DNA from 4 places in the Providencia lanzhouensis genome. Region 1 is predicted to be linked to each of the others. Evidence: predicted binding sites of a transcription regulator. Region 1 holds the regulator's gene; each other region holds the start of a gene.
What was found. Region 1 encodes CRP, which controls carbon source genes, mostly activating them, when cyclic AMP is high. Its sites were predicted from a motif close to ATGTGANNNNNNTCACAT; they were not measured.
Positions count from the first base shown of each region.

Region 1 (8,031 bases):
ATTTTATCTGGCTTAAATGCCGATGAAGCTCGTCAATTGCTCGCTAAAAATCATGGCTTTATTCGCACTGCCCTCAACATCGCAAAATCCGTCTAATCAGCGGATCTCTATGAGAGAAACAGTATGGCTAAAATAACAAATGAAATGATACAGCAGATCCTGCAACACGTGGGGGGCAGTCGTAATATCAAGCAGTGCGGTAACTGCATGACGCGTTTACGGCTCACCTTACATGATGATCAGTTTATCGATAAAACCGAAATCAAAAAAATCCCCGGCGTACTGGGCGTGATTGAAAGTGACGACCAGCTGCAAATTGTTTTGGGTCCAGGAAAAGCCCAAACAGCCGCGGATTTAATGAAGCAAATGTTAGAAAATGGCGAAGCGGATGAAGCTCATGACGCTAACGCGACCCAAGATCTGAAAGAGATTGCTTCTGCCAATAAACAGCAGATGAAAAAGAAACAAACCAGCGCCGTTCACCGCTTTCTATCTAAATTTGCGACTATTTTTACGCCATTAATTCCGGGCTTTATTGGCGCAGGTCTATTAATGGGCTTGGCGTCATTGCTCACATTATTATCGGCGAACCAAAACTTATTTCCTGCGGATTCAACCCAACTTGCCCATCTCAAAAGCTTAATTGCGTATATGAGTGTATTCGGTAAAGGGTTATTCACCTTTATGGGATTGTTGATTGGTTATAATGCCCAAAAAGCGTTTGGGGGAAGCGGTGTTAACGGTGCCATTATCGCTGCGCTGTTTATTTTAGGTTACGACCCGGCGGCCACTAAAGGCTTCTATTCCGGCATGACAGACTTCTTTGGTTGGTATATCGACCCGAGAGGCAACATTATCGGGATCCTAATTGCCTGTATTTTTGGTGCTTGGGTTGAAAAACAAGTACGTAAAATCATTCCAGCCAGCTTGGATATTATTTTAACCTCAACGATTACGCTGTTAATCGTCGGTGCTGCGACCTTTGTTTTCATCATGCCTATTGGCGTGTGGTTATTCGAAGGGATGTCTTGGCTATTCATGCATTTAAACGGAAACCCTATCGGCACAGCCGTCTTAGCGGGTCTGTTCTTAATTGCGGTAATGTTTGGTGTCCACCAAGGCTTTATTCCGGTGTATGTCGCGTTAGTTGAAGCGCAAGGGTTTAACTCGTTATTCCCAATCTTAGCGATGGCGGGTGCGGGTCAAGTAGGCGCCGCATTAGCGCTGTACGTGAAAGCCAAAAAAGGCTCTGTTACCCGTAGTCAAATTGGTGGTGCCCTATTCCCCGGCTTCTTAGGCATTGGTGAACCATTAATTTACGGGGTGACGTTACCGCGCGTGAAACCGTTTGTAACCGCTTGTTTAGGGGGCGCTGCTGGTGGTTTCTTTATCGGAGCGGTCGCGTGGATGGGTTTACCTGTTGGGTTAAATACTGTATTCGGTCCTTCAGGGCTAATCGCTATTCCGTTGATGACGTCAGATCAAGGCGTGCTTCCTGCAATGGCAGTGTATGCAGGCGGTGTCTTAGTCTCTTATCTATGCGGGTTTATTTTCACTTATCTATTTGGTAGTAAAAATGTCGATTTGGACTAGAGAATAGTGTGGATTGAAAAGCAAAAAGGCACCTAACGTGCCTTTTTTCTCGTAGAAAAACTTACTCCAGCCAAATTAACGGTACACACGCTGCGGTCAGTATCCCCATCACTAGGTTAAAAATAAACCATGCGCGGCGGCTACGTAAGAAAACTCCGATCAAGGAACCAAAGCCCATCCAAATCAAGCCCGCGACGAAATTCACAATCACAAACGCTATGCTCATCACGATAATAGACTGAGTAAATAACTCGCCTGGAAGACTAAAACTCCCTACTGCGCCTAGCCCCATCATCCATGCTTTCGGGTTTAAGAACTGCAACAGTCCGCCTTGAAACCAAGTAACGCTTTTAGAGGCTTTACTGTCTGTTTTGAGTGGCTCGTAACTGGCAGTGGCTGTTTTCCACGCTAGCCATAATAAATAAACGCTACCAATGATTTTCAGCACAATATGAATTGCAGGATATAATAGTAATAGCGCGGCAACACCGAAGGCAGACAAATATAAAATTGACTGCATGCCCAGCATTATTCCTAATAATAATCCGATACTGCGACGAAAACCGTAGTTAGCTGCACAAGAGGTCAACAACATGTTGTTAGGGCCGGGTGTGACTGCTGCAATGAATAAAAACGTAAAAAGCGAAAAAATTAGCCCCAGAGTCATTTATACTATGTTCCTCAACCTAAATTTGTTTCTAGATTTGTTTACTTGCATCACAGAAAAATAACAGTATGTTATGTCACTCACAAGCGTTCCACTAAATAAAAAATAAGGCCATGTCAGAAAATTTCCGCCCTATGAGTTGGGCAAAGAACCCACATCTCCAAACCTTATTGCCAAGGATCTTTCGCCGTACCCCGAAAATTATCCCAACATGGCAGCGATTAGAATTGCCTGACGGTGATTTTATCGATCTTGCTTGGAGTGAAAACCCAGAACAAGCGAGCGAAAAGCCTCGTTTAGTGATTTTTCATGGGTTGGAAGGAAATTTTAAAAGCCCCTATGCCCACGGGATGTTAGAAAGCGCCCAGAAACAAGGGTGGCTCGGCGTGATCATGCATTTTAGAGGATGCAGTGGTGAACCTAATCGCCAAAAACGTATTTACCATTCCGGTGAAACCAGTGATGCACGCTATTTTTTACATTGGCTAAAACAGACATGGGGTGATGCCCCCACCGCCGCGGTAGGCTATTCCCTTGGCGGTAATATGCTCGCCTGTTATTTAGCTGAAAACGGTGAGAATGCTGAATTAGATGCTGGCGTCGTTGTCTCGGCGCCATTAATGCTTGAAGCCTGCTCCATGAAAATGGAGAAAGGAATTTCTCAGCTCTATCAACGTTACCTATTAAATGGATTGAAACGTAACGCCACCCGCAAACTGGTGCGTTATCCGGGTTCACTTCCTCTTAATTTGTTGCAGCTAAAACAGTTAAAACGCATTCGTGAATTCGATGATGTGATCACCGCGCGTATTCATGGTTTTGATGACGCTGCTGATTATTACCAAAAATGCAGTGCGCTACCTAAGTTATCTCAAATTACTAAGCCAACCCTGATTATTCACGCAAAAGACGACCCATTCATGGCGCCCGAAGTCGTGCCTGATTTAAGCCATTTACCCGAAAATATTGAATACCAAATGACGGAGCATGGTGGGCACGTCGGGTTTGTCGGCGGTAGTTTTAGAAAACCACAAATGTGGTTAGAAACTCGCATCCCTCTGTGGCTAACTGCGTATTTGAATGAGCAAAAATCATGATTATTCCGTGGAAAGATCTCGCACCTGAAACCCTCGAAAATCTTATCGAGAGTTATGTTTTGCGCGAAGGAACCGATTATGGCGTTCACGAAAAAAGCTTGCAGGACAAAGTCAATGATGTGAAACGGCAGTTAGTTTCCGGCGAAATTGTGCTAGTCTGGTCTGAGTTACATGAATCGGTAAATTTCATGCCTAATAACCAGTTTCGCCCGTAGCGCTGTTTCTCAAAAATAGTGGTCATGGCGTAAAACAGGGAGTCCACTATGTCGAAGAAGCATCCGATTATTGCAGTGACGGGTTCGAGTGGCGCAGGAACAACCTCAACGAGCCAAGCTTTTCGTAAAATTTTCCATCAATTAAATATCCGCCCAGCCACCCTTGAGGGGGATAGTTTTCATCGTTATACCCGCCCTGAAATGGATATGGCTATTCGTAAAGCTCGCGAGCAAGGGCGCCATATCAGTTATTTCGGCCCAGAAGCCAATGATTTTTCTCTACTGGAACAAACCCTCATTGATTATGCCCAAACGGGTGGCGGTCAATCTCGGAAATATTTACACACTTACGATGAAGCCGTGCCTTATGGTCTACAACCCGGCACATTTACGCCATGGGAGCCATTACCCGCTAATACTGATGTGCTGTTTTATGAAGGATTACATGGTGGCGTAGTCACCCCAGAGCATGATGTTGCTCAGCATGTTGATTTACTTGTCGGTGTAGTACCGATTGTTAACCTTGAATGGATCCAGAAATTGATCCGCGATACCACCGAGCGAGGGCATTCTCGTGAAGCCGTAATGGATTCTGTAGTCCGTTCGATGGGGGATTATATTAACTATATTACGCCGCAGTTTTCTCGTACCCATATTAACTTCCAGCGGGTTCCTACCGTTGACACCTCTAACCCTTTTTCTGCCAAAGCCATTCCTTCACAGGACGAAAGTTTTATTGTTATTCGCTTTAGAGGATTAGAGCAGATCGATTTTCCTTATTTATTATCCATGTTAAATGGCTCGTTTATTTCAGCAATGAATACCATTGTGGTACCCGGAGGGAAATTAGGGCTCGCGATGGAGCTTATTATGATGCCATTAGTGGAAAAATTAATGAAACAACGAAATGGGTAGTTTGAGATTCTCATTAAATAGATAAATAACAAGATGCTTATCTTAATTATCGATAAGCATCTTAATATCAAGAAAATAATTACGGCGTTTTAATTTCGAAGCTATGAGTCACGTTAACCGTTTTTTCTAACATGATAGCAACTGAACAATATTTTTCAGCAGAAAGTTGAACCGCACGCTCTACCACTTTGTCCGTTAATTCACGTCCCGTCACAATAAAGTGCAGGTTGATATCCGTAAAATAACGCGGGGCTTCTTCACGGCGTTGTGAAGTTAATTTCACTTCACAATCAACAATATCCTGACGACCTTTTTGCAGAATAGAAACCACATCAATCGCGCTGCATCCGCCTGCTGCCATTAAAACCATTTCCATCGGACTCGGTGCTTTGTCGCCCGCATTACCATCCATCATGATTTGATGACCTGATGCCGACTCACCTAGAAAAGAGAGCCCTTCAACCCACTTTACGCGTGCTTCCATTTTTATTCCTCTCGAAAATAGTGATATTTATCGTCACATTGTTCCATATATCTAGACAATGTTATATCAGCATTATTAGGCTGAAGCGATACAGGGAAGACTTTCGGCATTGGATATGATACAAACAATGGTCAGTTGATAGGATTAAGATCAAAACTCAACGATTTAATTGATTATATTATACAATTGATATTAATTTACGTTAGCCTAGAGCAGCATTAATAATAGGCATCAATGTGACTTAATATGCTAAGCTAGACACTTTAAAGTCAGCCTTTCCCTACTTTTCGAAAGGTTGCAATAACATACAGAGGATAACGCTAATGGTTCTCGGCAAGCCACAAACAGACCCTACTCTTGAATGGTTTTTGTCACACTGCCATATTCATAAGTATCCATCCAAGAGCACTCTGATCCATCAGGGTGAAAAAGCAGAAACCCTTTACTACATTGTTAAAGGTTCAGTGGCTGTTTTAATCAAAGATGAAGAAGGCAAGGAAATGATTCTCTCTTACCTCAATCAGGGAGATTTCATTGGCGAACTTGGGTTATTTGAAGAAGGGCAAGAACGTACTGCGTGGGTTCGCGCGAAAGTTGCTTGCGAAGTCGCTGAAATTTCTTACAAGAAATTCCGTCAGCTGATTCAAGTCAATCCTGATATCCTGATGCGCCTTTCCGCGCAAATGGCAAGTCGTTTGCAAACCACGTCTGAAAAAGTTGGTAACCTTGCATTCTTAGATGTTACTGGTCGTATTGCTCAAACATTGTTGAATTTAGCTAAACAGCCTGATGCGATGACTCACCCAGACGGTATGCAAATCAAAATTACTCGTCAGGAAATCGGTCAAATCGTAGGTTGTTCTCGCGAAACTGTCGGTCGTATTTTAAAGATGCTGGAAGATCAAAACTTAATCTCCGCACACGGCAAAACAATCGTTGTTTACGGCACTCGCTAATTTACCTGTCAGCCTCACCTTTCTTGGTGAGGCTTCGATATTGAAATAGCTTTATACTTCACGTACAAAGCTATTTTCTCTTAATTAAGAACCTTTATATTCTCCCTCTCATTTATATACGTTCATTGATGAGTATCGTTTCTTTATATAATTATAGTTAATTGTCAAATTAAGATAGTGGTAACTAAACCATTATTGAGAGTTGACAACACGATGATTAAAAATATCAATCCAAGAAACGAAAGCATTATTAATATCAATGATAATAAAATCATAACCACTTCATCATTATCTAATAAAATAAAAAAAACCAATAATATTGATTCATGCATACCCGATAATAATCGCCTATCTAATTTACATTATCAAAAAAAACATTTCGCTATATCGACTTGTCACTTTGAGCCAAGTGAACAAAAAGAAATTAATCTAATTAAATACTCACCTCCTGTAGAAAAAATAACACTTCCCTATAAATATCATGAAGCTATTGAAGTTAATGACCATTTTTTAATTCTTAAATCCCCACGTGTTTTTAACCATTCCGTCTCAATAAAAAACCAGCCACTTATTAATGAAAAACAGGATGCCAAACTAATGCTAATTGATAAAACAAGTACTCCAGAAACCAATGTTTTTAAAGAATTTAATTTAAAACGTTCATCAAGCCGATTTTCAAACTTAATTTTAGAAATAAAATCGACCCATGAAAAAGGTATTCGCTATTTAAAAAACATCTTTAAAAAAAACAAGAGTGAACAATTTTTAGTCACCTTTAAAAAGGAAATCGAAACCCAAAAAAAACATGAAATAACAAAAGAAAACAATGTAATCACTTATCAAAATACCGCTTCGACTCAAAAGGTTGAAGATAATCTTAACACGCTAAAATCATTAAAAGCTAACCTAGCTGAGCAACTGAAAAAAACAGAGACAGACAAAGAAAATGCAATAAAAGCAGATGAAGAGAGAATAAAAAAAGAAGCTGAATCAAGCATGATACAGAAAACTTCTATTTTAAAAATAAATGATGAGAATAAAATAAAGAGCAATAATAACGAATTTGAGTTCAATGATGAGCTTGAGTGGGATAATGACACTAGTGATTGGAGTCATAATTTACACAAAAAAATTAACGGCAGTTTGGTTCGCTTATCAACTCCATCAACACATCAACTAAATAAATTACTTGTTGATGAAACTGACATGAAATCAATAAATCGACATCTTAAAAATATGGACACACTGAATGAACTTGAAAATAAAATTCATTCCAGTAATGAAAGTTTAAACTCCAACTCATCCGGCTATTTTTCAGAAAAAACGGATGAATCAGGATATAGTTCAGAAGAAACAGCAAAGATACATGTAAAAAATGATCATATTGCTACTCAAAAAAATAAAGAATTAAAAAACAAAGAAACAGAGAATACAGAGACGCCTCATAAAAAAACACACATTGTCGTGAAGCCAAAGAAAAAAACATATCAATTTAATGGAAAAATTAACCAAACTAGAACATCAATGTTAAGAGCCAAACATAATAGTGAAAAATATCAGTTTTCATCAAATGAAAACTCATCAAAAATAGCATCAAATAAAGGAAAACCCAATACTAAAAATTTAGATGCTATGTTGGATAAAACAGAAAAAACCATGAATGAAATAAATAATCTGAGCAAACAAATAGCCAAAGAAGAAGCACACTCTGCGATAATTCAAGCGAAATTAGCTAAGCTTAATAACAAGTAACAGCTTGAGTAATTGATCAGTGACAGAGGCAAATATGCCTCTGTCACTATAAAAATACAATTAGGCTAGCAACTTACTAATTGCCGTTTCTAACTTCGCCATCCCGCTATTAATTTCATCTTCAGAAATAATCAGTGATGGTGTAAAGCGCAATACATTTGTACCCGCATTCAGCATCATCAGCCCTTCAGCCGCGCAAGCTTGTAGAATATCTTTTGAGCGATTCAGTAATTTGCCATTTAGTTCTGCACCAATTAATAAGCCCATTCCACGAATTTCAGCAAAAATGCCATATTGGTCATTAAGCTTGTTTAAATGGGCGACAAATAACTCACGGCGCTTAGCAACCCCA
Region 1 is NZ_CP174123.1:357,919-365,949, reverse strand. Features, by position in the region: gene murQ (N-acetylmuramic acid 6-phosphate etherase) at 1-96, shown strand, start outside; gene murP (PTS N-acetylmuramic acid transporter subunit IIBC) at 124-1,593, shown strand; gene ACIH2S_RS01665 (LysE family translocator) at 1,655-2,260, opposite strand; gene ACIH2S_RS01660 (hydrolase) at 2,374-3,357, shown strand; gene ACIH2S_RS01655 (YheU family protein) at 3,354-3,572, shown strand; gene ACIH2S_RS01650 (phosphoribulokinase) at 3,621-4,487, shown strand; gene ACIH2S_RS01645 (OsmC family protein) at 4,567-4,971, opposite strand; gene crp (cAMP-activated global transcriptional regulator CRP) at 5,295-5,927, shown strand; gene ACIH2S_RS01635 (hypothetical protein) at 6,141-7,679, shown strand; gene ACIH2S_RS01630 (aspartate aminotransferase family protein) at 7,740-8,031, opposite strand, start outside.

Region 2 (8,031 bases), 380 kb from region 1:
ACCTAAAGAACCAGGTTTAACTTTTGGTCCGTAAACCAGCACTGGGATGTGTTCACGAGTGTGGTCTGTGCCTGGCCAAGTTGGGTCGCAGCCGTGGTCAGCGGTTAAGATCAGAATGTCGTCTTCTTTAACCAGTTTCAGCATTTCAGGTAAGCGGCTATCGAATAATTCTAATGCTGCGGCATAACCAGCAACATCACGACGGTGACCGTATGCAGAGTCAAAATCTACAAAGTTAGTGAAAACGATGGTGTCATCACCCGCGATTTTCATCTCTTCTAAGGTTGCGTCAAACAGAGCATTAATACCTGTTGCTTTGATTTTTTTGGTGATACCAACGTGTGCGTAGATATCGGCAATTTTACCGATAGATACCACTTCACCTTGTTTTTCTTCCACTAATTTTTGCAGAACGGTTGGCGCTGGTGGCTCTACCGCTAAGTCATGACGGTTCCCCGTACGCTCAAAGTGACCCGCTTTGTCGCCAACAAATGGACGCGCAATGACACGACCGATGTTGTAACCACCTTTGGTTAACTCTTCACGGGCAATTTCACACAGCTCATACAATTTGTCTAAGCCGTAAGTCTCTTCATGGCACGCGATTTGGAATACAGAGTCCGCAGAGGTATAGAAAATTGGCTTGCCAGTTTTCATGTGCTCTTCACCCAATTGGTCCAGAATGACCGTACCCGATGAATGGCAGTTACCTAAGTAACCCGGTAAGTTGGCTTTTTCTACCAGTGTATCCAGCAATTCTTGTGGGAAACTGTTTTCGTGTTTTTCGAAATAGCCCCAATCGAATAGAACAGGAACGCCCGCAATTTCCCAGTGACCAGACGGCGTGTCTTTACCTGAAGATAACTCGCTTGCATAACCATATGCACCGATAATTTCTGCATTTGGATCCAGACCCGCAGGGAATTTTCCGCTTGATTCTTCCCCTGCTTTTCCTAAACCTAATTTTGTTAAGTTCGGCAGGTGTAATGGACCTTTACGACCTTTGTCTGCTTCCCCGCGAGCACAAGCTTCTGCGATATGACCCAGAGTGTTCGAACCTTCGTCGCCGAATTTGTGGGCATCACCTGCAGCGCCGATCCCGAAGGAATCCAGTACCATGATAAATGTGCGTTTCATATTTATTCTCCTGCGATACAGCTTATCTGTTCATCGCGTCATCTAACCCGCACCCTTCTGTGAAAGATGCGGATATCGGTTTATTCACTAATTTGACGATAGACCATTGGTGTCGCTTCTGGGGCTTTATCCCCAATAATCATAGCAGCGCGAACTTCTTTCGCCGCCTCTTCCCATGATTTTTCGCTATTGGCATGAATGATCGCAAGTGGAGTTTGGGTATCAACTTTGCTACCTAATGCTGCGATATCACTTAAACCAACGCTGTAATCGATAGAATCTGAAGCTTTACGACGACCACCCCCTAACGTTACCACAGACATACCCAGTGCTCGTGTGTCCATTTGTGTGATAATTCCCGCTTGAGGCGCGTAAACGGCTTTACTGAGGACAGCTGTTGGCAGATATTTGCTGTAATTCTCAACAAAATCTTTTGGCCCTTTTTGTGCTGCGACCATACGTCCAAACACTTCAGCCGCTTTACCGTTATCCAGCACCGCTTGTAATTTCTGACGCGCATCGTCACGATCCGACGCCAACTTACCTGACACTAGCATTTCCACACACAACGCCATGGTGACTTCGAACAAACGTGGGTTACGGTATTCGCCCGTCAAGAACTGCACGGCTTCGCGGACTTCAACGGCATTACCGGCGCTAGATGCCAGTACCTCGTTCATGTCAGTTAATAATGCGGTGGTATTGCAGCCTGCTCCATTGGCGACTTGCACGATAGATTCAGCCAGTTGCTCTGATTTTTCGTAGGTTGGCATAAATGCACCAGAACCCACTTTAACGTCCATCACTAACGCATCTAACCCTTCGGCTAATTTTTTACCTAAGATAGACGCGGTGATAAGCGGAATAGAATCCACAGTCGCCGTGATATCGCGAGTCGCATAGAAACGCTTGTCAGCAGGCGCTAATGAGTTGGTTTGACCAATAATCGCCACGCCGACATTTTTGATAATGTCGCGGAAACGCTCATCGTCAGGGAAAATATCAAACCCAGGAATAGCTTCGAGCTTATCAAGTGTTCCACCGGTGTGACCTAAGCCGCGACCGGAAATCATCGGAACATAACCACCACATGCAGCAACCATAGGTCCCAACATGAGTGAAGTCACGTCACCCACGCCACCGGTGGAGTGTTTATCCACGAGTGGGCCATTAAGATTCAGTGATTTCCAATTTAATACGGTACCTGAGTCACGCATCGCTAGCGTTAGCGCAACACGTTCTGGGGTTGTCATATCATTGAAATAGATGGTCATTGCTAGGGCTGCAATCTGACCTTCAGAAACCGTGTTATCACGCACACCATTGATGAAGAAGCGGATCTCTTCTTCGCTTAATGGTTTGCCGTCACGTTTTTTACGAATAATTTCTTGAGCGAGAAACACAATAGGCTCCTTAATTCACATCGAATTCTTCGGCTAAATAGTCACGGCTGTTGCCCAAGTGAGATTGGGCAACAGTCTGATGTCACTAATAATTGCGATTATTAATAGCTGCTGGAAGATTTTTTAACGTCAAATCCCAGCGTATTTAATAAATTCGCTAATAAGCTAGATGCGCCGAAACGGAAATGGCGAGCATCAGCCCAGTTATCGCCTAAGATTTTGCTTGCTAAGGCTAAATATTGTGCTGCTTCTTCAGCGGTACGAACGCCGCCAGCAGGTTTGAAACCAACACTTTTCGCAACGCCCATATCATGAATGACTTGCATCATGATTTCTGCGCTTTCTAAAGTGGCATTCACAGGCACTTTACCTGTAGATGTCTTAATAAAATCAGCACCTGCATTAATTGAAATTTCAGACGCTTTACGGATTAAAGCGGCATCTTTTAGTTCGCCAGTTTCAATGATCACTTTAAGTAATACATTTGCAGCCGCACAAGCATCCTTACATGCTTTCACTAAATCGAAACCGATTTTTTCATTACCAGCCATCAGTGCACGGTATGGGAATACAACGTCAACTTCATCCGCACCATAAGCAATGGCAGCTTTAGTTTCTGCTAAAGCAATCTCTATATCATCATTACCATGTGGGAAGTTGGTGACGGTTGCAATGCGGATATCTGGCGTTCCTTGCTCACGTAAAGTTTTACGTGCGATAGGAATAAAACGAGGATAAATACAGATAGCAGCGGTGTGACCTGCTGGGCTTTTTGCCTGGTGACATAAGGCGATCACTTTTGCGTCAGTGTCGTCGTCATTTAACGTGGTTAAATCCATCAGGGTCAGTGCGCGTTGCGCTGCTGCTTTTAAATCAGTCATATAACTCTCCAACGATGTTAATTCTTTCAGAACGATACGTTCTTTGTTGGCGAGCGGGCTTGTTCCATAAAGATGCTAGTTAGGTTTTCCAAACTCAGCAGCTGAGATCCATCTCACCGCACGATGCCCTAGAGCCAGTTGACTCTATGAACTATCAGTTCCGTGGCAACTTACTGTTACCTATTTGACCACGTAACTGGGGTATTTTATGCGCTACAAATCACATTTATCGACTGAACGTTACATTATTAAATATATATTCGTGAACGATATCACAATTCCATAGGTAATTGCTCACTCTTTGTCAGCCATTATACAGGCTGCAGCCTTCTCGTCTTAAATTGATTACGTTAAGAATAGTTGAAAAAGTAAGAGTTACGATAAAAACCAGAAAAAGAATATCGCAGAAGAAAATGACAGCGGAAAGACCAATCGCCTTTCCGCTACACAAACAGGGGGATTACATTGCGGTCATTGCAGCTAATGTTAAGAAGAAGCCAGCAATCGTTGCACTCATTAAGTTAGAGAGTGTACCCGCCATAACAGCTTTCATACCTAAACGAGCCACATCACTACGGCGATTTGGTGCCATTCCACCTAAGCCGCCCAGCAAAATTGCCACAGAAGATAAGTTCGCAAAACCACACAGCGCGAAGGAAATAATCGCTTTAGTGTGATCAGACAGAACTTGTTTGCCCGCCGCAATCACATCCGCATCTGCTTTCATATATTCGCCGAAGTTCATGAAAGCAACGAATTCGTTTACAACCACTTTTTGCCCGATGAAAGAACCGGCAATTGTCGCTTCGCTCCACGGCACACCAATCAGGTATGCGATTGGGGCAAATACCCAACCTAGTAATAATTCGAGGGATAATTGCGGATAGTCAAACCAGCCACCCACGCCACTTAAAATACCGTTAATTAATGCAATTAATGCGATGAACGCCAGTAACATTGCCCCCACGTTCAGAGCCAGTTGCATACCGGATGCTGCACCAGATGCGGCTGCATCGATGATGTTCGCTGGGCGATCTTCTTCTGCCACTAAATCTTTAGCATCCACATCATCTTTAGCAACTTCAGTTTCAGGAACCATTAACTTAGCAAACAGTAATCCACCCGGTGCCGCCATGAAGGATGCCGCAATCAGATATTCCATTGGAACACCCATTTGCGCATAACCCGCTAATACTGAACCCGCTACAGACGCTAAACCACCACACATGATGGCAAACAGCTCAGAGTTAGTCATGGTAGAAATATAGGGACGAACAACCAGAGGCGCTTCAGTTTGACCGACGAAAATATTCGCGGTTGCAGACAGTGATTCGGTTCTTGACGTTCCCAGTACTTTTTGCAGACCACCACCTAGAATTTTGATGACCAGTTGCATGATGCCGAGATAATACAGGACTGCAATCAGAGATGAGAAGAAGACGATGATCGGCAATACACGGAAAGCAAAGATAAAGCCGCCGCCGCCAAATAATTCAAACATTTTGTCGGAAACTAGACCACCAAAGATGAAGCTCATCCCATCTTGACCGTAACCGATAACTTTAGAAACACCGTCGGACATGCCTTGTAAAACGCTACGTCCCGCTGGGGAGTATAGAACGAATGCGCCGATAGCGACTTGGATTAAAAAAGCACCGCCGACTGTACGAAGTCTAATTGCGCGACGATTGCTGGAGAAGAGAACGGCTATCGCAATAAGCACCGCCATCCCAACAATACTCAAAATGAGTTGCATGGAAGTATCCCTGTTCACTTAATTCTAGGTTAATGTATAAAGAAACTCGCAAGATTCCACGAATCTTAGTTCGATGATTATAACCAGTCATCATTAATAACCCCCAACATTCATCACAAATCCAAAGTGCAATAAGTAACATAAATTCAAATATTGTGACGAAAATCACAATAGAAGATCAGTTTAGTCTGGAAAAGCACTAAAGCGATAGTAGAAGAGGTAAAAAGCTGAATGGATTTACTCGGATAACTACATAAAATACTTAAGAAATAATTATTAATTGACTAATTATAGTCTAAATTAGATTAAATAACGTCCGGCTATTGTTGTAAAGTTGTTGTGCTATTTCATCCGGAGATTCGTGGCGCAGCTCACACAAAGATTGAAATACCCATTGAATACGCTCAGGCCGATTAGGCTCACCTTGAAAACCGGATACAGGCATATCCGGTGCATCGGTTTCAAACACAAGACAACTTAGCGGGAGTTGAGCCATAACTTGGCGGGTTTTATTCGCGCGCTCATAAGTGATTGTCCCGCCAACACCAATGTAATACCCCAGTTTCACAAAACTTTCGGCTTGAGAAAGGCTGCCAGCAAAACCATGCACTACACCACGTGCGGGGACTTCATAGCGACGTAACATCGCAACCAACTGGTCATGGGTTTTTCGTGAATGCAGAATAACGGGTAAGTCAAACTGCTTAGCTAGCTTCAACTGGCGTTGAAGTAATATTTGCTGCCTTTCAAATTGAGGATCTTCCATATAGAGATCAAGCCCAATCTCTCCTACCGCCACGCACTTCTGGTTTTTACGCATCAGAAAATCCGTCAGTTTTTCAAAATGTGATTCTTGAAACTGACTTAAATATAGAGGATGAAATCCCATTGCTGCATGGAGTTGAGAATACTCATGCGCTAAATTCCATATGCGTTGAAAGTTATCCTGACTAACCGCAGGAATAATAATATCCGTAATTCCACCTTGCTTCGCGGTTTCTAGACTTTCTGTAAGTGCCTCACTGAACGGGGGAAAATCAAAATGACAGTGGGTGTCAATAAATCGAATATTATCACTCATGAGCAGGATTGCCTTGCAGGGCGCTAGCACTTGCTGCCTCAACTGTTTTTCCTGCTAATAAAGACTCTCGCTGATCTTCCATATGCATCAACTCTAATGAATTCGAGTTCTTAGAAAATCGACCGAAATCAGCATCATTACTCGCAAACTGTTGAGCTAATGCCGCAATAAAGTAACGCCCACAGCGCCGTCCGACATGGTAATCTTGGTTTAAGGCACTAATTTTACTGCCTAAAGCACTGCTTTTCAGTGGTGTTGGTGGGTATATTTCAAAAATCTGCACGCCATCGGGTGGATTTTCGATAAATTCCTGGGTTTTTCGATAACTCTTCAAGTGAACTTTTAACATGGCCGCCATGCGTTGCAGCGCCGAATTATCACCTTCCAGCCAGCGTGTCATTCGTTTTACCCATTCAGGCGTAAAGTACATTTGAGAAGGTACAGTGCGGATCACAACTATCGTATCAGCCCCACGACGATAAGCTTCCTCGACAGGGATCGCTGCGCTTATTCCTCCATCGTGGTATCGCACGCCGCTAAACTCTACGCCAGTTCGATAAAATCCTGGAATGGCGCTAGAGGCACGAATGATATCCAACCAAGAATCCGCATCAGGCTGTAAAAATGCTGCTGAAAAATCATCGCTACGACTGGCTCCCATATAGAATTCACGACCAGAATCTAATAATTCAAGCCCTGCATCCATATTAAGTGGAAACTCTTTAGCCGTCGTTTCAATCAACCAATCAAGGTCAATTAAGTTTCCTCCACGAATAAATCTCAGCGGGTTAAAAAAATTAAGATTTGTGGTATAGCGAGTAATAACTCGGCGGGCATATCCTGCTTGACCACAAATATAAGCGGATAAATTTTGGGCGCCCGCAGACGTCCCTATCATCAAATCAAAAGGGTTAAAGTTTTCTATCAGAAATTCATCCAATACACCGGCCGTAAAAATACCACGCTGACCGCCACCTTCGCAGATAAGGGCAGTTTTTCTTCCGTTAATTTCATCAGAAAACGCGAGTGGCTCAATCGTGCCTAAAGTGACTGGAACATGCTTTCCCATAGTAACCCTTTCTCTATATTGACGTGTATTTAATCAATCCCATTATAAATATGATTAAATTAAATGATTCTCATTAAACCGCTTTTCTCAGGGAGAGCAAATAGTAAAATGAGCTTTCGGCTGAAAGCCCATTTAAAAGAAATTACTTGTTCGTCAGAACTAAACCATTCTGTACTGATTTTACCCCTTTCGCGGTCGATGCAATCTGTACAACTTGATTTATCTGCTCGCTAGATTTGAGAAAACCAGAGAGGTAAACCACACCCTGAACAGTTTTCACCGACACACTATTACTTGGGAGCCCACTGGTACCTAAGAGTTTGCTTTTAATATCCGCAGTAATGGACGAATCATCAATATAGGTATCGGTACTTTTCACACCACTAGAGATGGCATTACCTGTATCTTTTCCCGCCATTTCAACAGTTTTAGCTGCGCTGTCCCAAGTTTCTGAAGCTTGTTTTTTCAAGGCGCTATCAGATGATGAGCTACAAGCAAAAAGTGCCCAGCTCAATCCAATGACACCTAAAGAACGTAAAACGGCGATCTTTTTCATTGGAACCTTCCTCTTGGTATGATTAATAAACTAACAATGTCATAGCCTAAGTAAAAAACAGGTAAAAATAAAGTCAAATAACTCATCTTACAGAGTATGACTCAAGGTAATTTTCAGTTTTGAGATAATTAATCTTAATTAGATGATT
Region 2 is NZ_CP174123.1:741,914-749,944, reverse strand. Features, by position in the region: gene deoB (phosphopentomutase) at 1-1,137, opposite strand, end outside; gene deoA (thymidine phosphorylase) at 1,218-2,540, opposite strand; gene deoC (deoxyribose-phosphate aldolase) at 2,642-3,421, opposite strand; gene ACIH2S_RS03405 (NupC/NupG family nucleoside CNT transporter) at 3,882-5,177, opposite strand; gene ACIH2S_RS03400 (TatD family hydrolase) at 5,473-6,258, opposite strand; gene ACIH2S_RS03395 (patatin-like phospholipase family protein) at 6,251-7,327, opposite strand; gene ACIH2S_RS03390 (BON domain-containing protein) at 7,470-7,883, opposite strand.
Region 2: the regulator CRP is predicted to act here: its motif matches at 5,331-5,348, upstream of ACIH2S_RS03405 (NupC/NupG family nucleoside CNT transporter).

Region 3 (8,031 bases), 1.8 Mb from region 1:
CTCCCATACTATTGTTTTGGTTGTGTTGTTGATGCATCTGCTTACTGAGTCAGTAAGCAATTATTTTGTTTATTACAAAATTATTAATTAGTAGAATTAATATATAACCGCTTAATATCCATGTGATCAAGAGGGTCTTCACCTTTAAATCCTCCGATTGTGGGCTTGATCATCCTTGCACTCACACGGTAATAAACGGGAACTAGCGCAGATTCCTTATCCAGCAGGGTTTCCGCCTGTTGGTAAATCTGTTGACGAGCTTGGTCATCCGGTGCCGTTAAAGCCTCTAATAACAGTTGGTCATAGGCTTTATTTTTATAGGCCGCCGTATTGTTGCTGTTTTCTGATAGTAATGAATTCAAAAATGCAGAAGGTTCATTGTAATCGGCACACCATGTTGCTCTTGCAACCTGATAATTTCCTTCATGGCGATTTTGCAGTGTGGTTTTCCACTCTTGGTTTTGCAGTGTTACCTCTGCGCCAATATTTTTCTGCCACATGGATGCCGCTACAATCGCCTGCTGTTTATTTTGGTCTGAGGTGTTATATAGCAAGGTAAACTTGAGCGGATTTTTGGCGTTATATCCAGCCTCCGCGAGCAACTCTTTCGCACGTTGATAACGCTGTTCTGGCGTGAGCTTTACCCATTCTGGCACTGCAAAATTACCATTATGGATAAACGTTGGCGTAAAACCGTAAGCCACCGTCTGTCCTTGATCGATAATTTTATTAGTGATGGTTTCTCTGTCTAAACCTAACTTAATGGCTTCTCGTACTCGAGGATCCGTGAATGGGGCTTTTTGATTATTAATTTCATAATAAAACGTACACAGAAACGGACGAACATACAGTTCGTTCGGCTTTTCCGCTTTCATCTTTTTGAATAGTGTTGGGGGAATAGCTGAATTACTAATATCGATTTCCCCACTGCGATAGCGATTGTTATCACTGACTTCAGAGGTAATCGCTAAGAATGTCGCTTGATCAATCTGCGTTTTTGCGTCATTCCAATATAACGGATTACGTTTGATAATAATTCGCTCGTTGACCGTCCACTCATCCAAAACATAGGCGCCATTGCCCACAAAGGAACCCGGTTGAGTCCATTTATCGCCGTACTTTTCAATGGCTTTACGGTTAACGGGTTTCATTGAAGTGTGGGAAAGCATATCGATAAAATACGGAACGGGATGGCTTAGGATGACTTGCAAATGTTTGTCATCAAGGGCTTTAACGCCCAACGATTCTTTAGGTTTTTGACCTTTTAAAATAGCGTCTGCATTTTCGATATAAGCATTTTGTAAATAACTGGAATAAGGCGAGCCAGTTTTGGGATCCGCTAAACGCTGCCAACTATATACAAAATCCTCTGCAACAACGGGAGTGCCATCACTCCACTTGGCATCATCGCGTAAGGTAAATGTCCATACGGTGTAATTTTCATTTTGCCAATGGGTTGCCATACCAGGAACCGCCACACCATTAATATCGTCGTAAACCAGCCCTTCCAATAAATTTAAAATAATATTGCCTTCAGGTACCCCTTCGACTTTATGAGGATCGAGTGAAGTCACTTCTGAACCGTTATTGACCACTATTTTATTTATAGATGTTGTATTTAATGGGGATTTATCGGGGGTTGATGAAGCTTGAGCAGAAATTGTTAATGAGAAAATGAGACAGGAAAGTAAACTGTGCTTGGTAGTAAGTTTCATCGTTGCGCCTTCTCCATTTCATAGTTGCGGTTTTACAGTTAACGTTTCAACGTATGTTGAACGACGTTTAGTTCGCCTACACATTGTTGATTTACTACTGCTCTAGTCACTGTTTCTTAAGCTGTTTTCTAATTTAACCACCAAAAGCTTTCCTTAACGGTGCAATTTTGCTCAGAAAGCTTATAAAAAAAAGTTATAAAAATTACATTTATTTAACATTTAAAGTTAGAGAGCCTATTGAAAAGGGGTAACACACTTCCTCAACCTTTAAATACTCAAATAAAAACAATTAGATAATAAAAAACCTTAAGTTACTCTTAAAATTTTCATCAACATTAATCCAAACATATCATTAACAATCTCTAATGAGAATAGTGAATAAATTTACGCAGCTCACATTTCCTTACTTTTTATGCCTGATTTTGCAAAAAGTGCGACACATAATCACATTTCAAATTTATCGCGTAGAGGAATTATTTTGATTGTAAAGGACGGTTTGATTACACATAACAAGCCAAAATATTTGAGTGAATATTTTGAATTCGAAAGGAATAATGGAATGAAGGGAAAGGCAGATGAGAATAGCCGTCTCGTAAGACGGCTAAATAACACTCACTATAAAAGTCCTGGAAATATGGCTTTAACACCCGTTACAGCGATTTCGATACCTAATGACATGAGTAGTAGCCCCATGATACGAGTGACAACGTTGATGCCCGTTTGCCCTAAGTAACGAACCAGTAAAGACGCAGAGCGGAACAACAGCCAACAGCAAAAAGCGAACAAAATACTGGTTAACGCTAAACCAATAAAGTTCTGCCAGCCAGTCCATCGCGATGACCAGACAATGCACGAACTGATTGCACCGGGACCCGCCATTAACGGAAGCGCTAACGGTACCACTCCAATACTATCGCGCACTGCGGTTTCTGTTTTTTCTTGTTTGTTCTGTTTGTCCTCACCAATTTTACCGCTGATCATCGATAGCGCGATGGTGACAATCAGAATTCCCCCCGCGATGCGGAATGAGTCAATTGAAATACCAAACAGCTGTAATATCGAGTCCCCCACCAGCAACGATGTACAAAGAATAATTGCGACTGATGAGTTGGCTATCGTATTAGTTCTATTGCGGCTCGCAACGGTTTGATAGTTTGTCATACTAATAAACACAGGCAGGATACCAACCGGGTTTACCAACGCAAATAGACCAATAAAAAATTTAATATAGCCTGATAAATCAAGTAATGTTGCGCTCACCCATTAATACCCTCATAAAATTCTTAAACAATAAACGCTTACCTGAACTAATTTTATCACTGAAATCGCTAAAATCCTTAGTTAAAGAACAATTTTGTGCATCTTAGTAGAATTATTTATTGCAACTTATCTTAATGGCCAAAAAAGAATGATTTATTCACCTCTTTTTAGCGATAAATTAATCATTTTTTTGCAAATCAATGAATCCCATAAAAACAGCATGCTGAATGGAGTCAGCTTGCATACTTTGTGATTTAGATCACTTTATTAAATTCCCTTTTTGTTAATCTAGTCTCAACTGATAAACGCGGTAATCAATCAGTTAATTTTTACTTTTTGAGCTATTTATCTGAGATTTATAAGCCAATTAGCATGGGCGAAAAGCATTATTATTAAGTTTATCTATACTGTTGTTTTGGGTGGTCGTTTTAGATGTTCTAGTCACAACAGCTTTTTTTAGATGCTTTGCTCATTGGCTTAAAAATTTTAACTTTATCAGGAGTAATCTATATGTCCGTAACAAACGTTACTGAACTCAATGAACTTGTTGCTCGTGTCAAAAAAGCTCAACGTGAATTCGCCAGCTTCTCTCAAGAGAAAGTGGATCGTATTTTCCGCGCCGCTGCTCTTGCTGCTGCTGATGCACGAATTCCATTAGCAAAACTCGCAGTTGAAGAGTCAGGCATGGGGATTGTTGAAGATAAAGTGATTAAAAACCACTTCGCTTCTGAGTATATCTACAACGCATATAAAGACGAGAAAACCTGTGGTGTTCTATCTGAAGACCCAACTTTTGGTACCATCACCATTGCTGAGCCGATTGGTATTATCTGCGGTATCGTTCCAACCACTAACCCAACCTCTACCGCAATTTTTAAATCATTAATTAGTTTAAAAACCCGTAACGCTATTATTTTCTCTCCACACCCACGCGCTAAAATTGCGACTAACCGTGCTGCTGAGATTGTATTGAACGCGGCCATTGAAGCTGGCGCACCAAAAGATATTATTGGCTGGATTGACTCCCCTTCTGTTGAGCTATCCAATGCGCTGATGCACCACCCTGACATTAACCTGATCTTAGCGACAGGTGGTCCAGGCATGGTGAAAGCGGCTTACAGTTCCGGTAAACCTGCGATTGGAGTGGGTGCGGGTAACACGCCAGTTGTTATCGATGAAACCGCAGACATCAAACGTGCCGTTGCCTCTATCTTAATGTCAAAAACATTTGATAACGGCGTAATTTGCGCATCTGAACAATCTGTAGTGGTGGTTGATGCTGTTTATGATCAAGTTCGTGAGCGTTTCGCTACCCATGGCGGCTACCTGTTACAAGGTAAAGAGCTCAAAGCGGTACAAAATATCATTTTAAAAGATGGCAACTTAAACGCGGCTATCGTGGGTCAACCTGCATTTAAAATTGCAGAAATGGCGGGCGTTATCGTTCCTGAAACCACTAAGATCTTAATTGGTGAAGTCAAACTTGTGGATGAGTCAGAGCCATTCGCTCATGAAAAATTGTCCCCACTCTTAGCAATGTATCGCGCTAAAAACTTTGAAGATGCAGTAGAGAAAGCTGAACAGTTAGTGGAAATGGGCGGTATCGGTCACACCTCTTGTCTCTATACTGACCAAGATAACCAACATGACCGTGTCAGCTATTTTGGCGAAAAAATGAAAACGGCGCGTATTTTGATTAATACTCCTGCGTCTCAAGGCGGTATCGGTGACCTGTATAACTTTAAACTGGCGCCGTCTTTAACCTTGGGTTGTGGTTCTTGGGGGGGTAACTCCATCTCTGAAAACGTGGGACCAAAACATTTAATCAATAAGAAAACCGTGGCAAAAAGAGCTGAAAATATGTTGTGGCATAAACTTCCTAGTTCAATCTATTTCCGCCGTGGATGTCTTCCAATCGCTTTAGAAGAGATAGCCACTGATGGTGCGAAACGCGTCTTTATCGTGACCGATAGCTACTTATTTAATAATGGCTATGTTGATGAAATTGTCGATGTTCTGAAAAAGCACCATATTGAAACCGATGTTTTCTTTGAAGTCGAAGCTGACCCAACATTATCCGTTGTGCGTAAAGGTGCTGCTCAAATGCAAGCCTTCCAACCGGATGTGATCATCGCTTTAGGTGGTGGTTCCCCAATGGATGCTGCGAAAATCATGTGGGTGATGTACGAACATCCAGAAACACACTTTGAAGAATTAGCATTACGTTTTATGGATATCCGTAAACGTATTCACAAGTTCCCAAAAATGGGTGTGAAAGCAAAACTGGTCGCTATCACCACCACTTCAGGTACAGGTTCAGAAGTGACGCCATTTGCTGTTGTGACGGATGATAAAACAGGTCAAAAATACCCATTAGCGGACTACGCATTAACACCAAATATGGCGATTGTTGATGCTAACCTCGTGATGAACATGCCTAAATCCTTAACCGCGTTTGGTGGTTTGGATGCAGTGACTCACGCATTAGAATCTTATGTTTCTGTTCTGGCAAATGAGTTCTCTGATGGTCAAGCACTCAAAGCACTGACCCTGTTAAAAGATTATCTGCCAGCAAGCTACCATGAAGGAGCAAAAAATCCAGTAGCAAGAGAGCGCGTTCATAATGCGGCAACATTAGCCGGTATTGCTTTTGCTAACGCCTTCTTAGGGGTTTGTCACTCAATGGCGCATAAACTGGGATCGGAATTCCATATTCCACACGGTTTAGCAAACGCCCTATTGATTTGTAACGTAATTCGTTTCAACGCAAATGATAATCCAACTAAGCAAACAGCATTCAGCCAATATGACCGCCCTCAAGCACGCCGCCAATACGCTGAGATTGCAGACCACTTAGGATTAACCAAAGCAGGCGACCGTACTGGTGCGAAGATTGAACGCTTACTGGCTTGGTTAGAAGAGATGAAAGCGGATTTAGGCATTCCTAAGTCTATCCGTGAAGCTGGCGTTGCCGAAGCGGACTTCTTAGCTCACTTAGATAAACTGTCTGAAGATGCATTTGATGACCAATGTACTGGCGCTAACCCACGTTATCCGCTGATATCTGAAATTAAACAACTGTTACTGGATTCTTACTACGGTCGTGAATTTACTGAAAAAAGTGCAGAGCCAGCAGCACCAAAAGCTGAAAAGAAAAGCAGTAAAAAATAGTTAACTCGTTGATGGCTTAGCCATTAATACATAAAAAAGGCTTCAAAAGATTTAGGGTTTTCCTAACGCTTTTGGAGCCTTTCTCGTTATTTCGTCATAATACTTTATACTTATCTTAGGTGTCCATCTGGAAAAATATGCGATCCGCAAATTGATGCTTTCCAATCGACAATGATTTTTCCTTTATTGTGGATTAATAAGCTGATATGAAAAAACTGGCTGGCGTTACCTACATACTTTTATTCATAGTAAGCTTTTTCGCTTACAGTGCTGGCTTGCGTTTGGAACAAACTCGATTAATCCTAAATAGCACTAAATCCAATGCAACATTTACCATTGTGAATGATGATTTGAACCCCTATCTAATTCAGACCTCTGTAACTGAACAACTCGAAGGTGCCAAATCCCTTTATTTTGCTGTGACACCACCACTGTTCAGATTAGATGCAAATAGTAAGTTTAGTGCTCATGTATTATTAAAAAATGAAAGGGAATTACCCGTAGATAGAGAATCTCTGTTTTTTTTAAATACACGGGCTATTCCCGCACCAAAGCATCCTAATGAACAGAAAAATGATGCCAAACGCTCGTTTGTGACGAATATCGTGATTAAAGTCTTTTACCGCCCTCATCAACTGGCAGTGCCTAATAATGCGGTATTTCAGCAAGTGACTCTAAAAAAACAGGGAAAACAATGGGTGTTTAATAACCCTACCCCCTATTATCTCACGGTGGTAAACCTCAAATATAACCAGCAAAACTGTAGGAAAAGCCTGATCCTCACGCCATTTAGTGATACTGAAATCACTGGTCTACAAGGTCATATTTCCCAAGCTAGTTGGCAGATGATTAATGATTTTGGTGGTCTCTCTGACATTATTATTTATCCGCCAGTTAAGAGTAAATAAGTCAATAATCCCCATTTGACTGGTGCGCTTTTCTCTATTTTTGTTTTTATTGACGATGTTGGGGTTTCCTGCAATCACACTCGCCATTGATGATAGTTTGAAGTTTTCATTACAACGACCGTTTTAAAATGCTGAAATGCTAAATTTCATTGCGCCCTACAGTTTCGAGTAAATTTGCATTTTTTGATTATATGATATGTGCCAAAGTGTGAAATTAAACTGCCATAAAAAGAAAGCCCCATGTTAAAAACATGAGGCTTATCAAATCTCACTCAATCCGGTTTTATTCTATGAACGCTGAAACTTTATCTGCTATGCATCCCTTTTAAGAACTAGCGAGCTGAGTATTTTATTAATTCATTTACTTTATTTGACAAAAATATCTTAATAATCTGATATTCCTATTTGTAAACTATATAACTCATTAATCTTAATTAATGATTATTTGAAGTTAAACGGTATTTTTTCAATTGCACCGCTATTCATTAATTGAGCTTGCTTGATAGCGTCTGAGTAATGCTTTCGACAAACTGAAATATACTTTTCATTCCCGCCGATATCCACTTGATCCCCCTCATATACTGGGATGCCATCACCACCAATCCGCAAAACTTTATTTGCCTTACGTCCACAGTAGCAGACGGTTTTTAACTCAACGAGTTTATCTGCCCATGCTAATAAATATTGGCTTCCTGCAAACAACTCTCCGGAAAAATCCGTTCGTAAACCATAACAGAGTACCGGAATGTCTAAATTATCGACGACATCACATAATTGCTCTACTTGCTGTTTTGTCAGAAATTGGCATTCATCAATAAGTACGCAATGTACTTTTTGAGCATTATTCTCGTTTTTGATAATTTTTGCCATATTCGTTATAGGCGAAAATAATAACGCATCCGCAGATAAACCGATCCGCGAAGATACCTTACCTTGACTGAAGCGGTTATCGATCTCAGCGGTAAAAATCAGCGTAC
Region 3 is NZ_CP174123.1:2,133,170-2,141,200, forward strand. Features, by position in the region: gene ACIH2S_RS09995 (ABC transporter substrate-binding protein) at 84-1,715, opposite strand; gene ACIH2S_RS10000 (YchE family NAAT transporter) at 2,331-2,975, opposite strand; gene adhE (bifunctional acetaldehyde-CoA/alcohol dehydrogenase) at 3,486-6,146, shown strand; gene ACIH2S_RS10010 (fimbrial biogenesis chaperone) at 6,353-7,054, shown strand; gene ACIH2S_RS10015 (thymidine kinase) at 7,496-8,031, opposite strand, start outside.
Region 3: the regulator CRP is predicted to act here: its motif matches at 3,223-3,240, upstream of ACIH2S_RS10000 (YchE family NAAT transporter).

Region 4 (8,031 bases), 1.5 Mb from region 1:
TAAATCAGCCATAAACTCATCGCGCTCTTCATCGTCCAACTCGGCGATATCAGATTCGATAGCGGCGCAAACAGGCACAACTACAGAACCTTCGGCTTTAGCGATTTCGTAGACTTTGTCTAAGTATGGGTTATTTTCAAAACCATCTTCATTGACGTTAGCAATGTACATGGTTGGCTTCAGGGTCAAGAAGCTTAAATAACGGATTGCGGCTTTATCTTCAGCGGTTAAATCTAATGAACGCAGCATGCCAGCTTGTTCTAAGTGTGGCAGGCATTTTTCTAGAGCTTCTAATTCCGCTTTTGCGTCTTTATCGCCGCCTTTTGCGCGTTTTTGTACGCGGTGAATAGCACGCTCACAAGTATCTAAGTCAGACAGCGCTAATTCAGTGTTGATCACTTCGATATCGGCTGCTGGGTCAACTTGGCCAGCAACGTGGATGATATTGTCATTTTCGAAACAACGAACGACGTGACCAATCGCTTCCGTTTCACGGATGTTAGTCAGGAATTGGTTACCAAGACCTTCACCTTTCGATGCGCCTTTTACCAGACCCGCGATATCAACGAATTCCATCGTGGTTGGCAGGATGCGCTGAGGCTTCACAATTTCAGCTAATTGATCAAGACGTGGGTCTGGCATTGGCACAACACCCGTGTTTGGTTCAATTGTACAGAAAGGGAAGTTGGCTGCTTCGATGCCGGCTTTGGTCAATGCATTAAACAGAGTGGATTTACCCACGTTAGGCAGACCAACGATACCGCATTTAAAACCCATATGTTTCTCACCTTAATAGCGGGGGCAGGCGAGTGCTGCCCCTAATGTTTAGAAAATTGGCGCTGATTATACACAAAAACTCGTGTTTGATGAAATCAACTCTTAGGCTGTGGCTTTAAAACCATGTAAGCGATTGATAGCTTTATCCATTCCATCTGATAACAGGATGTCCGTGCAGCGCACAGATTCATCAATCGCATCATCAATAAGCTTCTGTTCTGACAGCGGAGGCTTGCCTAAAACGAACCCAACAACTTTGTTTTTATCGCCTGGATGCCCAATACCAATGCGTAAGCGGTAAAAGTTAGGGTTATTGGCAAATTTACTTTGAATATCTTTTAAGCCGTTATGTCCGCCGTTACTGCCACCGAGTTTCATTTTGGCAACACCCGGTGGTAAATCGAGCTCATCATGAGCCACTAAAATTTCATCCGGATTAATGCGATAAAAATTAGCGACCGCGGCGACGGATTTACCGCTCAAGTTCATAAAGGTGGTTGGAACCAGCAAGCGAATATCATTGCCATTAAGATTGATGCGAGCTGTATAACCAAAAAATTTAGGCTCTTCCTTTAACGATTGGTTATGGCGTTGTGCCAGTAAATCAACATACCACGCACCAGCGTTATGGCGGGTTTGCGCATATTCAGCGCCCGGATTGGCTAATCCAACAATTAATTTTATTTTACTCACGGGGACTTTTTCACTGTCAATGTATAGAAATTGGTGACTAGTTTACCTCGTGTCGGGGGGGATGTACAAAATTGTCATTGATAAGGTTGTGCTAGTGATAATTAGTTTGTGAATTATTCGTCAATACCATCATCAGTTGTTAAATTGATTAAAAGCACTTTTTGAGTAGATATCCTTAAACTCTTCTATACATGTGAAGCTTATCGCAAATAATTTTACTTAAAGAGCTATACTCTTTACATAAATATAAAGTTTTATCGAACTTTTCTTTAATGCTTGCGTATCAGTTTACTGATATTGGAGGTAGATATGAAACGGAAAATGGTTACTCTCATTGGTAATGGCTTGATGGGGTTGGGTATGGTGGTGATGGGGGGAAGCATCGGTTTAAACCTGTTTTCTCATATTGTTGATTTAGGGTTGTCCGATGACATCATCAATGGTTCACTGTTCGGGATCTTTATCGGTGCATTGGTTTGGTTAGTGGGCGCAAGAATGGGCGGTAAAGAGAAAGTGGAAGACCGTTACTGTTTGCTGAAACGCCAATTTCATTCCCGTAACGATAACCACCGTTACCCATAGTGAGTTGGGCTGAAGCTCATCAATGGATATCCTCAGTGAACAAAAATGTGTCATTGAAAAATAGGTAAAATCTAAATAAGAGTGAAATTCGATATCAATGATTTCACTCTTATTTTTTGTCTAAAGCCACGATAAATGAAACCGTTCAAAAAAATAAAGCCCCTACGGTTGATGAACAACAGTAGGGGCGCTACTTATAAATTTTTGTATCGTGACCACAATGAATGTGGTGCGATAAAGCACATTTCTCGCCTCAATAATTTAATGAAAAACTACTGAAACCAGCATGTTAAAACGGGGTCATTAAGACCCCGCTTTAGAATTAGTGCTCGAACATCGCAGAAATTGACTCTTCATTGCTGATACGGCGAATAGCTTCGGCCAGCATGCCTGAAAGGGTCAGGGTGCGAACTTTGTTCAGCGCCTTGATTTCAGGAGAAAGAGGAATTGTGTCACAAACAATGACTTCATCAATTACAGAGTTTTTGATGTTGTCTACAGCATTACCTGAGAAGATTGGGTGAGTTGCATAAGCGAATACACGCTTAGCACCACGTTCTTTCAGCGCTTCAGCTGCTTTACACAGTGTGCCACCAGTATCAATCATATCGTCAACTAAGATACAGTCACGACCAGAAACGTCACCGATGATATGCATCACTTGAGAAACGTTTGCGCGTGGGCGACGTTTGTCAATGATTGCCATATCAGTATCGTTCAGTAATTTCGCGATTGCTCTAGCACGAACGACGCCGCCGATGTCTGGAGAAACAACGATTGGGTTTTCTAAATCTTTCTGCAGCATATCTTCCAGAAGGATTGGGCTACCAAATACGTTATCTACAGGAACATCAAAGAAGCCCTGGATCTGCTCTGCGTGTAAGTCAACAGTAAGAACACGGTCAACACCCACACTTGACAGAAAATCGGCAACAACTTTAGCGGTGATTGGTACACGGGCAGAACGTACGCGACGATCCTGTCTTGCATAACCGAAGTAAGGGATAACAGCGGTAATACGACCAGCAGATGCACGGCGCAGGGCATCGACCATAACAACGAGTTCCATCAGGTTGTCATTGGTTGGTGCGCAAGTTGACTGGATGATAAAAATATCACCACCGCGAACATTTTCATTAATTTGAACACTGACTTCGCCGTCGCTAAAACGACCAACAGCCGCGTCTCCAAGATTAGTGTAAAGGCGGTTAGCAACACGTTGTGCTAGTTCCGGTGTAGCGTTACCAGCAAAAAGCTTCATATCGGGCACGAGAAAAACCTCAGGCTTGCGTCCAGAGAGATATTGTTGACCAACAGCAATGATGGATAAGTCATCACTATCGGTGCAATACACGGGTTATCCCAGCGCGGAATTTGTGCACAGGAGAAACATTCGCTCCTTGAGCGACGAATCCTTGCACCCACGATGGGGATTTATTTAACACCTTCAGGGCATCCGCTTGGGTTTCAAATTCAGAAAACACACAAGCGCCTGTTCCTGTTAGGCGAGACGGAGCATATTCTAACAGCCAAGAAACGAGCTGTTCAACCTCACGAAAACGTTTTCTTGCGATCGGTTCACAGTCATTTGCATACGGAGCCAGTAATAATGCGGCTAAAGAGCGTTTTGGAGAATTTCTATTTAATTCTGGATCTGTGAAGATCATCGGGGTTGAGATTTCAATTCCGGGGTGTGCGACTAAATACCAACGCTCTTTTGGTTCTGCGGGTGTTAAAATTTCGCCAATGCCTTCAGCAAAGGCGGCATGACCGCGAACAAAAACGGGAACATCAGCACCAAGGTGTTTACCTAATTCGGCTAAAACCTCATCAGAAACGTGAGTTCCCCAATGCTCATTAAGCGCAATCAGCGTTGTCGCGGCATTTGACGATCCGCCACCAATACCACCGCCCATCGGCAGCACTTTGTTGATGTGAATATCTGCACCTAACGCCCCTTGATGATTGAGGGTTTCGCGACAATAGGTTCGCAAGCTTTTTGCTGCACGAATAATTAAGTTTTTTTCGGTATCCACACCCGGCATCGGGGTGAGCAAATTAATCTGATCATCCGAACGAGTGCTAAAGGTGATTTCATCACCATAATCTAAAAATTGAAACAGAGTCTGTAGCTCATGATAACCATCAGCTCGCTGCCCAGTAATGTATAAAAAAAGATTCAATTTTGCCGGTGATGGCCACGTTAACGTCATTTTTTCAGTGTCCAACTATCCATTTTTAATTTGATGATTTTATCCCCTTGCTTCAACTCCATGTGGTTCGGCAGCATCGGCGAGGTTTTGGTATCGTAAGAGAGATAATCCAATTTCCATGTTTCGCCATTGATTTTAAACGTCACGGATTTGAGCAGGTGGTTGCTATCGAGAGTATATTCAGTGGCACGCCCTGGAGAACCGACCAACCAAGCGGTGAGATCATCAATGGGGATATCCATACCAGTTAACTGATAAATTAATTCACTTGGCACATCACTCATGTGAGTTTGCCCATCTTTCGTGGTTAATTTGGTTAAATCAGGTTCCACACTAAGTTCCAGTTCACGCGTACCTAATGGGTTAGTCAGCAATAAACGGTATTTTTCGGGGGTATATTGCTGCCAGAAAAACTTCGCGTAAGTTTTGGTTTCTGTTCCGGTACCTTGACCGCCAATGTACACAAAGGAGCCGCGAGTTTGGTAATCACGCAGTTCAACCACTTGTGATTGGTGGGCTTTCCACTGCGCATCCGTTGAAGATGAAGTGCCTTTCGTAGTGTCTTGAGATGTGGTCACACAGGCAGTCAGCAGCAGGCAGGAAAGGGGCATTAATCGCCAAAAGTTTCTGGCTGGGCGCATAAACGACAGAGCTGAAGAAAGTTGCATATCGGTTCTCAAAAGGTAATTTTCAGGAATATTGCGCTAATCTGCAGTGGTTATCAATGAAAACATACTAAAAAATAGGGAATTTGCTTTCTGTGCCAAATAGCGGCATCCTTGATGCATCTTATTGATATTGATATCAGACAGTCCGATAATCAACGTAAATTTTGGTGTGCATCATCTTTCTGATTGTTGATGATAGGCTACCCGTAGAAACAGACGCGTTAATCATCTACAATATACGAATATAAATCGCAGTAATGAGCTAGGTCACTAGTATCATGCTGACAAATAAATTAGCAATGTGAGCAATGTGAGTAAGTCGTAAGCACAATGACCCTATTAGCCTTAGGCATTAATCATAAAACAGCACCAGTGGCTTTGCGTGAGCAAGTCGCTTTTGGTCCTGAAAAAATCGACCACGCACTTGAGGAGTTACTGAAACAGCCTCAAGTGAGTGGCGGCGTTGTGCTGTCTACCTGTAACCGAACTGAACTGTATCTTAGCCTTGAATCCCAAGAAAAAGCGCAGGAGCAGTTAACTAAATGGTTATGTGATTTTCACGGGATCACCGCCAAAGATCTACAACCTAGCCTTTATTGGCACCAAGATGCGCGCGCAGTTAGCCATCTTATGCGTGTGGCAAGTGGGCTAGATTCGTTGGTTCTTGGTGAGCCTCAAATTCTCGGTCAAGTGAAAAAGGCGTTTGCGCTTTCGCAAGATAATCATTCTCTATCTAGCGAATTAGAGCGCTTATTCCAAAAATCGTTTTCCGTGGCTAAACGTGTACGAACTGAAACTGATATCGGTGCGAATGCGGTCTCTGTCGCTTTTGCGGCTTGTACACTGGCGAGACAGATTTTCGAATCACTCAAACATTTGAATATTTTGTTAGTCGGTGCAGGGGAAACCATCGAATTAGTGGCGCGTCATTTGCGTGAGCATGGCGTGCAAAAAATGATGATAGCTAACCGAACGCTAGAACGAGCCGAGCTTCTAGCCAAAGAAGTGAACGCGCAAGTTATCTCATTAGCCGATATCGATAATCGTTTAGCTGAAGCGGATATTGTGATTAGTTCAACGGCTAGCCCGCTGCCAATTATTGGTAAAGGGATGGTCGAGCGTGCGATGAAAGCACGCCGTAGTAAACCTATGTTATTGATTGATATCGCAGTTCCTCGTGATATCGAGCAGGATGTAGAAAAACTTAGAGATGTTTATCTCTACACTGTTGATGATCTGGAATCCATCATTGCCCAAAACTTGGCGCAACGTAAAGCCGCCGCGGTTGAAGCGGAATTTATTGTTGAGCAAGAAAGCGGTCATTTTATGGATTGGTTGCGCTCACAAGCCGGAGTCTCTACAATTCGCGAATACAGAGAGCAGGCGGAAGCAATTCGGGCAAGTATGACCGAAAAAGCACTTGCAGCCATTGCCCAAGGTGCCAACCCTGAGCAAGTGATTATGCAGCTATCACAACAGTTAACCAACCGCCTGATCCACGCTCCGACTAAATCTTTGCAGCAAGCTGCGGGAAATGGGGATGTTGAGCGTCTAAATCTACTTAGGGACAGCTTAGGGCTGGACCATCAATAACCACTTTTTAATCATAGGTCTGATATAACGAATGAAGCCTTCTATTGTCGCAAAACTAGAAGCATTACAAGAACGCTACGAAGAAATTGAAGCGCACCTTGCTGATGCGGGTGTGATTGCTGATCAAGACCGTTTTCGTGCTTTATCAAAAGAATATGCTCAGTTAACGGATGTCGCGAAGTGTTTTACTGCGTGGCGCACCGTTCAGGATGATATCGAAACAGCACAAATGCTGTTAGATGACCCTGAAATGAAAGAGATGGCTCAAGAAGAGTTAAAAGAAGCCAAAGAGCGCAATGAAGAGCTAGAGCAACAATTGCAATTGTTGTTACTTCCAAAAGATCCTGATGATGAATATAACTGCTTTGTGGAAATCCGCGCGGGCGCGGGTGGCGATGAAGCGGCAATTTTTGCGGGTGATTTATTCCGTATGTACAGCCGTTATGCGGAAAGTAACCGCTGGCGCGTTGAACTGATGAGCACCAGTGATGGTGAGCACGGTGGATACAAAGAAGTTATCGCAAAAATTTCGGGTGATAGCGTATATGGTCGCTTGAAGTTTGAATCCGGTGGTCACCGCGTACAACGTGTTCCTGAGACGGAATCACAAGGCCGTATTCATACCTCCGCATGTACTATTGCTATTTTACCTGAACTGCCAGAAGCGGAATTACCGGAAATTAGCCCAGCGGACTTACGTATTGATACATTCCGTTCATCGGGCGCGGGTGGTCAGCACGTTAACACCACCGATTCGGCAATTCGTATTACCCACTTACCAACGGGGATTGTGGTTGAATGTCAGGATGAACGTTCACAACACAAAAACAAAGCGAAAGCGATGTCTGTGTTGGGTGCACGTATTCGCCAAGCTGAAATGGATAAACGCCATGCAGCGGAAGCCTCTGAACGCCGTAACTTATTAGGTTCCGGTGACCGTTCTGACCGTATTCGTACTTATAATTTTCCACAAGGTCGAGTCACTGATCACCGTATCAACCTCACGCTGTACCGTTTGGATGAAGTGATGGAAGGAAAACTGGATGCATTAATTCAGCCTATCATCAACGAATATCAAGCTGATCAGCTTTCTGCTTTATCTGAGCAGGACTAATGCGTTATAGCGAATGGTTACAGCAGGCAGTCGTCAGACTGTCTGCCAGTGATAGCGCTAAACGAGATGCGCAGATCCTGTTGCAGCATACGACAGGGCGCAGTCGTACCTACATCCTCGCTTTCGATGAAACCGAACTAACTCCCCACGAACAGCAACAATTAGAAGCGCTATTAGCCCGTCGTGAACGAGGAGAGCCGATTGCCTACATTGTGGGTGAACGCGAGTTCTGGTCACTGCCGCTATATGTATCCCCCGCAACCTTGATCCCGCGTCCAGATACCGAATGCCTTGTTGAGCAAGCGTTAGCACGCCTTCCTCAAGACGCGTGTCGTATTTTGGATCTTGGCACAGGAACGGGGGCTATTGGGTTAGCCTTGGCGTCAGAGTT
Region 4 is NZ_CP174123.1:1,834,550-1,842,580, forward strand. Features, by position in the region: gene ychF (redox-regulated ATPase YchF) at 1-777, opposite strand, end outside; gene pth (aminoacyl-tRNA hydrolase) at 880-1,470, opposite strand; gene ACIH2S_RS08680 (DUF2583 family protein) at 1,780-2,052, shown strand; gene prs (ribose-phosphate diphosphokinase) at 2,375-3,322, opposite strand; gene ispE (4-(cytidine 5'-diphospho)-2-C-methyl-D-erythritol kinase) at 3,390-4,265, opposite strand; gene lolB (lipoprotein insertase outer membrane protein LolB) at 4,262-4,906, opposite strand; gene hemA (glutamyl-tRNA reductase) at 5,264-6,526, shown strand; gene prfA (peptide chain release factor 1) at 6,558-7,640, shown strand; gene prmC (peptide chain release factor N(5)-glutamine methyltransferase) at 7,640-8,031, shown strand, end outside.
Region 4: the regulator CRP is predicted to act here: its motif matches at 1,662-1,679, upstream of pth (aminoacyl-tRNA hydrolase).